DNA from 3 places in the Pseudoflavonifractor hominis genome. Region 1 is predicted to be linked to each of the others. Evidence: riboswitches for the same ligand, from Rfam matches in the RefSeq annotation. Region 1 holds a riboswitch; each other region holds the start of a gene.
The links. A riboswitch is a leader RNA that binds a small molecule or an ion and turns the genes downstream of it on or off. The one in region 1 is predicted to bind thiamine pyrophosphate.

Region 1 (2,923 bases):
TAGCCTTAATGGTTTCCTGGTTGTCGGGCAGCAAATACTTGGTATCACGCATGATCTCTACCTTCACAAAATTACCGCAGCCAAGTTCTCTCGCAAGACGGGCAATACGGACAGCTTCCTCTGCGTTTCTTGCACCGGAGGTGTTGGGCAGCAGGGTGATGCCTTCTGGGATGTAGTCCAAAATGTTTTCATGCTCCTTGGTGTTTGCACGGCGAACAGCAAGCGTGATGATTTCTGCACCGGCATCTTTGATTGCAGCTTCAATGAGCTTCATGGAATACTTACCGGAACCCAAAATAAAACGTGAATTAAATTCGTGACCGCCAATGACGAGCTTATCGTTGTTAACCATAATAACTCCTTCTTTCTTATACTTCATATTTGCCTGCGAGGATACGCAGGACGGTATGAGCCTGATGTGCGGCGCAAAGCATAACACGAGGGGCCACCAGTCCAATGGTATTTGCCACATCGCTGACTTCATCACCGCATAGGTAAAATCGTTTCGTAACTTTTCTTGTTTTAATGGTATTGGGCGTATCTATACCAGCCATGCCGGAAGCTGCAACCAAATAGCACTGGGGTAATTGCTCTAAAACGCCGTTTACAATCATTGCCTTGCACTCTGCATCGTCAAATGCTTCACATACAATATCCGCGTCTTTTAGCAGACGCGCGAAATTTTCCTCTGTGATCTTTGCTGTTACAGCTTGGAGTTCCGTATAGGGGGCAATCTCTAACAGATTTTCCACAAGAGCATCTGCCTTGTAGGATCCGATTTGATTTGCCTTGTATTGCTGTCGGTGCAGATTGGTTATGTCTACACGGTCAAAATCAATCAGCAGCAGTTTACCGATTCCAACTCTTGCCAAAGCGACGGCGATATTTGATCCAAGACCGCCAAGGCCGCAAATTGCAACAGTTGCGGAAGAAAACTGTTTATAAAGTGTGGCTCCGTGGCGGGCAATCAAAGCGTCCGTCCATTCTTTTTTAGACGGTATCAATCAACCACCTCCCACAAAGCTGACGATCTCCAAACGATCGCCATCTTTAAGAATGGTATCATCGTACTGAGACTTAAATACGATGTCGCCATTTTGTTCAACTGCGATTCGTTTGGGATCATAGGCGGTTGTTGCCAGATACTCCGACACTGTCTTTCCTGCAACATCAAGTTCCGTGCCATTTACCTTTACCACGATTGCACCTCCAAAATAAAATACGGGAAACCTCCGATTTGGACGTTTCCCGCAACACTCACAAAAATCCCTACGTTGGCATTATCCAAATCAGGTTTATGGGTCGAAGGTTGCACCTTCCTCTCAGCCTGTCATACAAGCTCCCCGCTTTTTTTAATTGTAAAATAAAAACAGGAGACAACCCTTTCGGATGCCTCCTGTAAAAAATCCTTGTGTATGACTTCCTACGGCGGCATTATCCGCATCAGGTTATAGGGTCGAAGTTCGGTTACTTCCTCTCAGCCTGCAAACACAAGCTCCCCTGTATTTATTCGATTAGATATTGTACACCTTGTTTTATGAAAATACAATAGGCTATCTAAAAAAGCACAAAAAACACAAAGAGTAAGGAAGCAAAAGAGAACACATAATCTATGTGCATTTGACTCTTGCTTTTGTTTAAATCTGAGCGCATATATAGGCCGCCATATTTTCCCTTATAGGACTGGATAGGGGAGTAGGGAAGGGGGCAAATTGGCATCATATCAGGTGTCAATTTTTTCTTTTTACACGGAAAGGGAAGACGTAAGGGAGGAAAACGCAAGCGCGGGCAATTCAAATATCTCATCCGTTTTGCATGTTGGGTCATTATATGAATTTGGACATGTGTACGTAGGTGGAGGACACAAAAATTTTAAAAGTACAATAATAATACTAAAATGGCACAAAACATATCTGAATTTTCGATAGAAAAGTGTGGTGGGAAGCAGGAAGGAAGAGGATGGCAGAATCAAAATGGAACTGGATAGAAAGTGTATAAAAATTAAATTTTTCTATATTTGTGCCAGTGATTTATTCGTTATTGCAATTTGAGTTTTCATTCTAAGTCTGCTATCTTAACTTATGGATTTCCTTGCAACTTTAGAAAGAAAGAGGAGTTTTTCATGGCACACATCTGGGGTAAAAGAATTGGTACCACTGGCCTTGCCACGGTGTTGACGCTCTCAATGGCCGCCTGTGGCGGACAGAGCGCCGGGAGCGATCCTTCTGCGGCACCCACACAGGGGGGCTCGGAGGGAGAGAGCACGAAGGTGTTGGAAGTTTGGCTGCCGGCCAAGGCAACCGATGGCAACGATGCGGAGATCTGGGATGAGGTTGTGGCTCCCTTTGAGGAGGAGCACAACGTGGACGTTACCTTCCAGTTTATCTCCTGGAAAGACTATGAGGCCAAGTACAGCTCCGGTATTTCCACAGGGACCGGGCCGGACGTGGGCTATATGTATGTTGAGATGTTCCCCACCTATATCGATGCCGGCGCGGTGGAGGATCTGAGCAACTACCTGACGGAAGAGGATTATGCCACCTATACGACTCTGACGGACAAATACAAGATCTTCGGCAAGTTCTATGGTATCGCCCAGAGCGGTCCCCAGGCGGTCAGCGGCCTGGTCTACAACAAGACCATTCTGGACTCCATCGGGGAAGAGGCCCCCAAGACCTGGGATGATGTGATCCGCATTGCCCAGAAGGCCACCCAGGACACCGATGGCGACGGAAAGATTGACCAGTACGGTGTGGCCCAGGGCTGGGGCCAGACCTTCTATCAGGACCTGAACTGGAACTGGTATAACTTCATTTGGCAGGCCGGCGGCGACATCTTTGACGACGAGGGCAAGTGCATCATCAACAGCGAGCAGGGAATTGCGGCCGCGCAGCTGCTCTATGATCTGAAGAATACCTACAAT
Region 2 (2,923 bases), on a different contig from region 1:
GCACAGCTCCACGCCCCGGGAGAGATTCTCCTCGGTGACCGCGTCGCCGGCCGACACATCCACGCCGCTCCCGCCCTCTGCGCCCAGGGCCAGGGCGCGGATCTCGGAGGCATTGCCCCGGATCACGGTGAAGCGCAGCTCGGCGAGGAGGCGGCGGCAGGCCTCCCGCCGCAGGGAGGTGACCCCCGCCGCCACCGGGTCCAGTACCACCGGGATGCCCAGCTGGTTGGCCCGCTTTCCGGCCAGGAGCATGGCCTCCACATCCCCGATGGCGCCCAGGTTCAGGACCAGGGCCTGGACCCCCGCCACGGCCTCCTCCACCTCACGGATGTCATGGGCCATGGTGGGAGAGCCGCCGGCGGCCAGCAGGATATTGGCGCAGTCGTTGACGGTCACAAAATTGGTAATGCACTGGACCAAGGGGGTACGCTCCCGCACCGCCCCCAGGCAGGAGGCAAGTTCCGTTCTCTCCATGCTTCACCTCAGCGCTTGAGCTGCTCCAGCATCCGATCCAGTGCACCGGAACGCTTAAGGAGCAGGATAACGGCGCAGCCCATCAGGCCGCCCACAGCGGAGGAGGGCAGGTAAGCCGGGATGTAGAAGAAGGGGGACTGGGCGTCCAATCCGTAGAACTGCTTCATCAGGGGATAGGCCACCATGGCGCTGATAAAGCCGGTGCCGATGACCTCACCCACATAGCCCATCCACAGTTTCTGGGTCTTCTGATAGAGCAGCCCCGAGAGGAACGCGCCGAACACGGCGCCCACCACCGCCTGGATGGTCCGCCCGGTAAGCATCCGCAGCAGTCCCGTGAGGAGGGCCGCCGCAAAGCCGTACCAGGGCCCCAGGAACACCGCGCCCAGGATGTTGCAGAAGTGCTGGAAGGGCGCCATGGAGGGGAAGTAGACAAAGGTGGAGAGTACAAAGCCCAGGCCCGCCAGCATGGCAGCCAGTACCATCCGGCGCACGGAAAGGCTGTTGGCACGGGTCATGGTATGAGTATCCGCAGTCACTTTCATTTCGGCAGCCTCCTCAACGATTCTGATATTTGCCCGTCTTGTCGTCGATGGTCCACACGCCGTCGGGCTTATAGCTGATCTTCACATAGCTCATCACGCCGGGGGCGCCGGCCTCCACGCAGATACGGCAGCACTGTTTGACGATGTCCAGAAGCTCCTCCAGATCGCCCTCCAGCGTGGTCTCGAAGGGCCCCACCACATAGTGCAGCCCCGTGGAGGCCAGATAGGCGATGACCTCGTCCACGATCCGCCGGGTCTCCTCCTGCTCCATCACCTTGGGCAGGACCTGAATGGCAATGCTTGCGTTCATCGTACGCTTCCTCCTTCTGCAATGGCGTAGTTGTGCTTGAGCGGGCCGCTGCCCTGGCCCAGATCCAGCTGGGCCTCCATGGCCGCGGTAATATAGGCCTTGCCCTTCCGCACTGCCTCGGGCAGCTCCTCCCCCAGGGCCAGGAAGGAGGCGATGGCGGAGGAGAGGGTGCAGCCCGAGCCGTGGTTGTTGGGATTGTCTACCCGGGGGGAGCGGAACCAGATGGCCTCGCCCTTCCACCAGAGGAGGTCATCCGCCGTATCGCTCCGATGGCCGCCCTTGACCAGTACGCCCCCGGGGATCCGCTCTCCAATGGTGCGGGCGGCGCGGAGCATGTCTGCTTCGCTCTCCACCGCAAAGCCGCACAGCCGCTGGGTCTCGGGGAGATTGGGCGTGATCACCGCCGCCAGGGGGAAGAGCTCCTCCATCAGCGCGGTGAGGGCGGTGTCCTGCATGAGAGCGCTGCCGCTGGTGGCCACCATCACCGGGTCCACCACAATACGCTCCGCCCGGTATTCCCGCAGCTTGGCGGCAATGACGCGGATGATGTCAGCGTTGGAGACCATGCCGATCTTTACCGCATCGGGCCGGATATCCTCAAACACGCAGTCCAGCTGTGCGCCCACAAAAGCCGGGGTCGCCTCCAATACCTCCCGCACGCCGGTGGTATTCTGGGCCGTCAGGGCGGTGATTGCGCTCATGCCATACACCCCCAGGCAGGTCATGGTCTTCAGGTCGGCCTGGATCCCGGCGCCGCCGCTGGAATCACTGCCCGCGATAGTCAAAACTCGTCTCATCTGCTTGCCTCTCCTTTTTTCGTTTGGATTTCTGTGGGGCAGACCAAAAAAGGCGGGATGTCCCAACTGGGACATCCCGCCTCAAGCGTTTCTCTATGCTCCTCCGTACGAAGGAGAACCGCACGAAGTCTGTGCCGCGTCCCTACGTTGGCATTACCCACATCAGGTAAGGTCGAGGGACTCGCCCCTCCTCTCAGCCCCCTCGCGGGAGCTCCCTTGCGTGTTTTATTGTAGGACTAACGAAACCTTCTGTCAATCCCTATTTCCGGGGATACAGGCAATCAGCCCTTGGGGGCAAACTTATCCCAGTAGCCCATGAAGAAGATGATGAGCACGATCACGGGAAGGACAAAGGTAAAGTAAACGCGCAGCTTTCCGGGGAAGCGGGCGCCCTCACCCTGGTTGGCCTCCTTCAGGAAGTTCTCATAGCCCCAGCCGTATTTGTCGGAGACACAGCAGAAGAGCAGATAGACCACCGAGCCCAGAGGCAGCAGGTTGTTGCTGACCAGGAAATCCTCCAGGTCCATGATTCCCATGCCCAGCACCTTCACGCCGCTCCACAGGTTGTTTCCCAGCAGGCAGGGCAGGCTCAGCAGGAAGATGAGCACCAGGTTGGCCAGCACCGCCTTGCGCCGGGAAATGGCCCACTTGTCCATCCAGCAGGCCAGAATGTTCTCAAAGACCGCCGTCACGGTGGAGAGGGCCGCAAAGAAGAGGAACACAAAGAACATGGCGCCCCACAGCCGGCCGCCGGGCATGGCGTTAAAGACATTGGGTAGGGTGACAAAGATCAGATT
Region 3 (2,923 bases), on a different contig from region 1:
TTTTTGACCCGGGCCCTGCCCTTTCTCCTCTTTGACCGGGGAGACCATCCGCCCAAGCTAGTGCTCTATCTGGGCCGGGTGCTGCCCCCCGCCATCATCGCCATGCTCATCATCTACTGTCTCAAGGGCCCGCTTCTGGCCCTGCGGGACGGCTTTCCCCATCTGCTCCCCCTCCAGGCCGCGGGGGAGTGGCTCCCCGCCTTCCTGTCGGTACTGGTGGTGGCCCTCCTCCACCTGTGGAAGCGCAACACGCTCCTCTCCATCTTCGGGGGGACGGTGCTCTACATGGTACTGGTCCAGGCGGTCTTTCCCTGAGAGGCAAAGCTGCCCTCCGGCGCAGGATTGCGCGCCGGAGGGCAGTTTTTTCACGCTTTTCACGGCCGGGCCGGATAGCGCCCGTCCAGGATGCCAATGATCTCGGCCACGCAGCTCTCGTCGCAGGAGGAGACCAGGCGGGCTCCCCACTCCCGCACCACAGGGGCGCAGTTGGACGGGGCAAAGGGGATGGCCGAGCGCGCCAGCATGGGGATGTCGTTCTCATTGTCTCCCACGCAGTAAATGTGCTCCGCTCCGATCCCCAGGCGGCGGGCCAGTTCCTCCACCATGCCGCCCTTGTTGCTCCCCTTGGCGGTGAGCTCCAGCAGCACCTGGTTGGAGAAGATGGCCTCATAGTACTCTCCCCAGCGGGAGAGGATGTACTCCCGGGCCCGCTCCAGCACGCTGCGGCGGTCGTGCTCCAGCAGGACCTTGGAGAGGGGGCCGGGGATGTCCCGGATGGCCTTCTCCTCTCCGGGCGCGCCCACCCGCGCCAGATGGTTGCGGGTGATGATGTTGGGATTGTGGAGGTAGATGTCGTCCCCGTGGTAGGCCTCCAGCCCGATCTCGGGGACCACGAAGGTCAGCTCCATCAGGTCCCCCAGGACCCGCTCGGGCAGGAAGGTCTCACAGACCATCTCTCCCCGGTCGAAATCGTACAGGGCCGAGCCGTTGGACAGGATGACCGGCGCATTGATGGGGGCCAGGGAAGCGCAGGGGGCAAAGGCAGGCCGGGCCCGGCCCGTGGCCACCGTAAAACGTCCGCCCTCCGCCGTAAAGTAGGCGATGGCCTCCACATTCTCCCGGGACACGGTCAGATCCGTCCCGTAGAGGGTGTCGTCAAAATCACTTACCAGCAGTACGCCGTCAAACTTGCCCAAGGGATCACCCTACCTTCCTTCTTATTCGATGTCCGCGCCGGTCAGATACCGCCCCATGGGCCGGTAGAGCAGCGCCCCGATGACCAGCGCCAACACCATGTTGGGCAGCATATACACCCCGTTGTAGAGCAGGGAGTAGAGCCAGGGGCTGGTCATGGTCATGCTCAGAAACTCCTCCGGCATGTACTCGGCCCAGATGGTGGCACCCACCACATAGTGCACCAGGAACCGCCCGGCGCAGCCCAGCACGGTCCCGGCAAAGATGCCCCAGCGGCGGCCCCGGAACACACCGGCCAGGCCCAGCGCCGTGAAGGCCAGCAGATAGTCCCCCAGGATGGACTGCCACCCCAGAGCAAAGCCGCCGTCAAACATAAATTGCAGGATGCCCAGCACAAGGCCGCCCAGCAGCCCGTCCTTCCAGCCCCAGCGCACCGCAAAGAGCAGCACCGGGAACATGGCCGGGGTCAGGGCGCCGCCGTTGGGCAGCTCCAGAAACTTCACATAGCTGAGGATCTGGGCGGCCGCCACCAAAAGGGCCCCCTCACACAGCATGCGCACCCGGGTCCGGCTGGCCCGGGGTCTGGCTTCCATGGTCAGGTTCATATCGTTTTCCTCCTAAAAAGATGTACCGCAGCGCAGCCCCTGGGCGCAGTGCGGTACGAGTGAAACGACATGGTCCTTCCCCGTATGAATCCAACTTCCTACGCCGGCATGATCCGGATCAGGTCAAGGGTCCCCGCGCGGCGCTACGCGCGGATCTCAGCCGGACTTGCGCCCGACACCCCTGGGATTTGGAGTTGTTCTGTGGTTATACCCTATTCTATACCGGCCCCGTTTCCCTTGTCAAGGCGCGGCACTCATCCGGCGCAGCTTGGCCAGCACGGCCTGGAACCAGTCGGGCAGAGGGCACTCCACCGTGATGCGCTCCCCGGTGCGGGGGTGGACGAAGGAGAGCCGCCGGGCGTGGAGACACTGGCCCGCCAGGCCGGGGTAGGGACGCTTGCTCCCGTACACCACGTCCCCCAGCAGGGGGTGGCCGATGGACGCCATGTGTACCCGGATCTGGTGGGTGCGCCCGGTCTCCAGACGGCACTGGATGTAGGCGTATCCGCTCAGCCGCTCCAGCACGGTCCAGTGGGTGACGGCCTCCCGCCCCTCCGGGTCCACCGCCATGCGCTTGCGGTCGGTGCGGTGCCGGGCAATGGGGGCGTTCACGGTGCCCCGGTCCTCCCGGAGGTTGCCCACGCAGATGGCCTCATACTCCCGGTAGAGGGAGTGGTCCTGGAGCTGTTCGGCCAGTCCCAGATGGGCAAAGTCGTTCTTGGCGGCGATGAGCAGGCCGGAGGTGTCCCGGTCGATCCGGTGCACGATGCCGGGCCGCAGCTCCCCGTTGATGCCCGAGAGGCTGTCGCCGCAGTGGTGGAGGAGGGCATTGACCAGCGTGCCGTCCGGGTGGCCGGCGGCCGGGTGGACTACCATGCCAACGGGCTTGTTGACCACGATGACGTCGTCGTCCTCATACACCACGTCCAGCGGAATGTCCTGGGGCAGGATGTCCACCGGCTCTGGCTCCGGGAGGGAGAGGATCAGCGTATCCCCTTCGGTGAGCTTCTCGTTCTTTTTCACGGAGGCGCCGTTTTTCCGCACCGCCCCCTCCTCCAGCAGCCGCTGGGCAGCGGAGCGGGTGAGGCCCTCCACCGTCCGGGCCAGGAAGCTGTCGGCCCGCT

Region 2: linked by a shared signal. The riboswitch ahead of thiD (bifunctional hydroxymethylpyrimidine kinase/phosphomethylpyrimidine kinase) and the one ahead of thiS (sulfur carrier protein ThiS) in region 1 are both predicted to bind thiamine pyrophosphate.
Region 3: linked by a shared signal. The riboswitch ahead of H8S34_RS04550 (energy-coupled thiamine transporter ThiT) and the one ahead of thiS (sulfur carrier protein ThiS) in region 1 are both predicted to bind thiamine pyrophosphate.

What each region holds. Positions count from the first base shown of each region.
Region 1 is NZ_JACOPR010000005.1:2,728-5,650, forward strand. It holds gene H8S34_RS09015 (thiazole synthase) at 1-352, opposite strand, end outside; gene thiF (thiamine biosynthesis protein ThiF) at 369-1,004, opposite strand; gene thiS (sulfur carrier protein ThiS) at 1,005-1,199, opposite strand; TPP riboswitch at 1,250-1,356, opposite strand; TPP riboswitch at 1,404-1,512, opposite strand; gene H8S34_RS09030 (ABC transporter substrate-binding protein) at 2,123-2,923, shown strand, end outside.
Region 2 is NZ_JACOPR010000002.1:279,100-282,022, forward strand. It holds gene thiM (hydroxyethylthiazole kinase) at 1-474, opposite strand, end outside; gene thiW (energy coupling factor transporter S component ThiW) at 483-1,019, opposite strand; gene H8S34_RS04140 (thiamine-binding protein) at 1,033-1,329, opposite strand; gene thiD (bifunctional hydroxymethylpyrimidine kinase/phosphomethylpyrimidine kinase) at 1,326-2,126, opposite strand; TPP riboswitch at 2,248-2,354, opposite strand; gene H8S34_RS04150 (sodium-dependent transporter) at 2,408-2,923, opposite strand, start outside.
Region 3 is NZ_JACOPR010000002.1:373,037-375,959, forward strand. It holds gene H8S34_RS04540 (branched-chain amino acid transporter permease) at 1-315, shown strand, start outside; gene H8S34_RS04545 (HAD-IIB family hydrolase) at 375-1,196, opposite strand; gene H8S34_RS04550 (energy-coupled thiamine transporter ThiT) at 1,218-1,799, opposite strand; TPP riboswitch at 1,878-1,992, opposite strand; gene H8S34_RS04555 (RluA family pseudouridine synthase) at 2,040-2,923, opposite strand, start outside.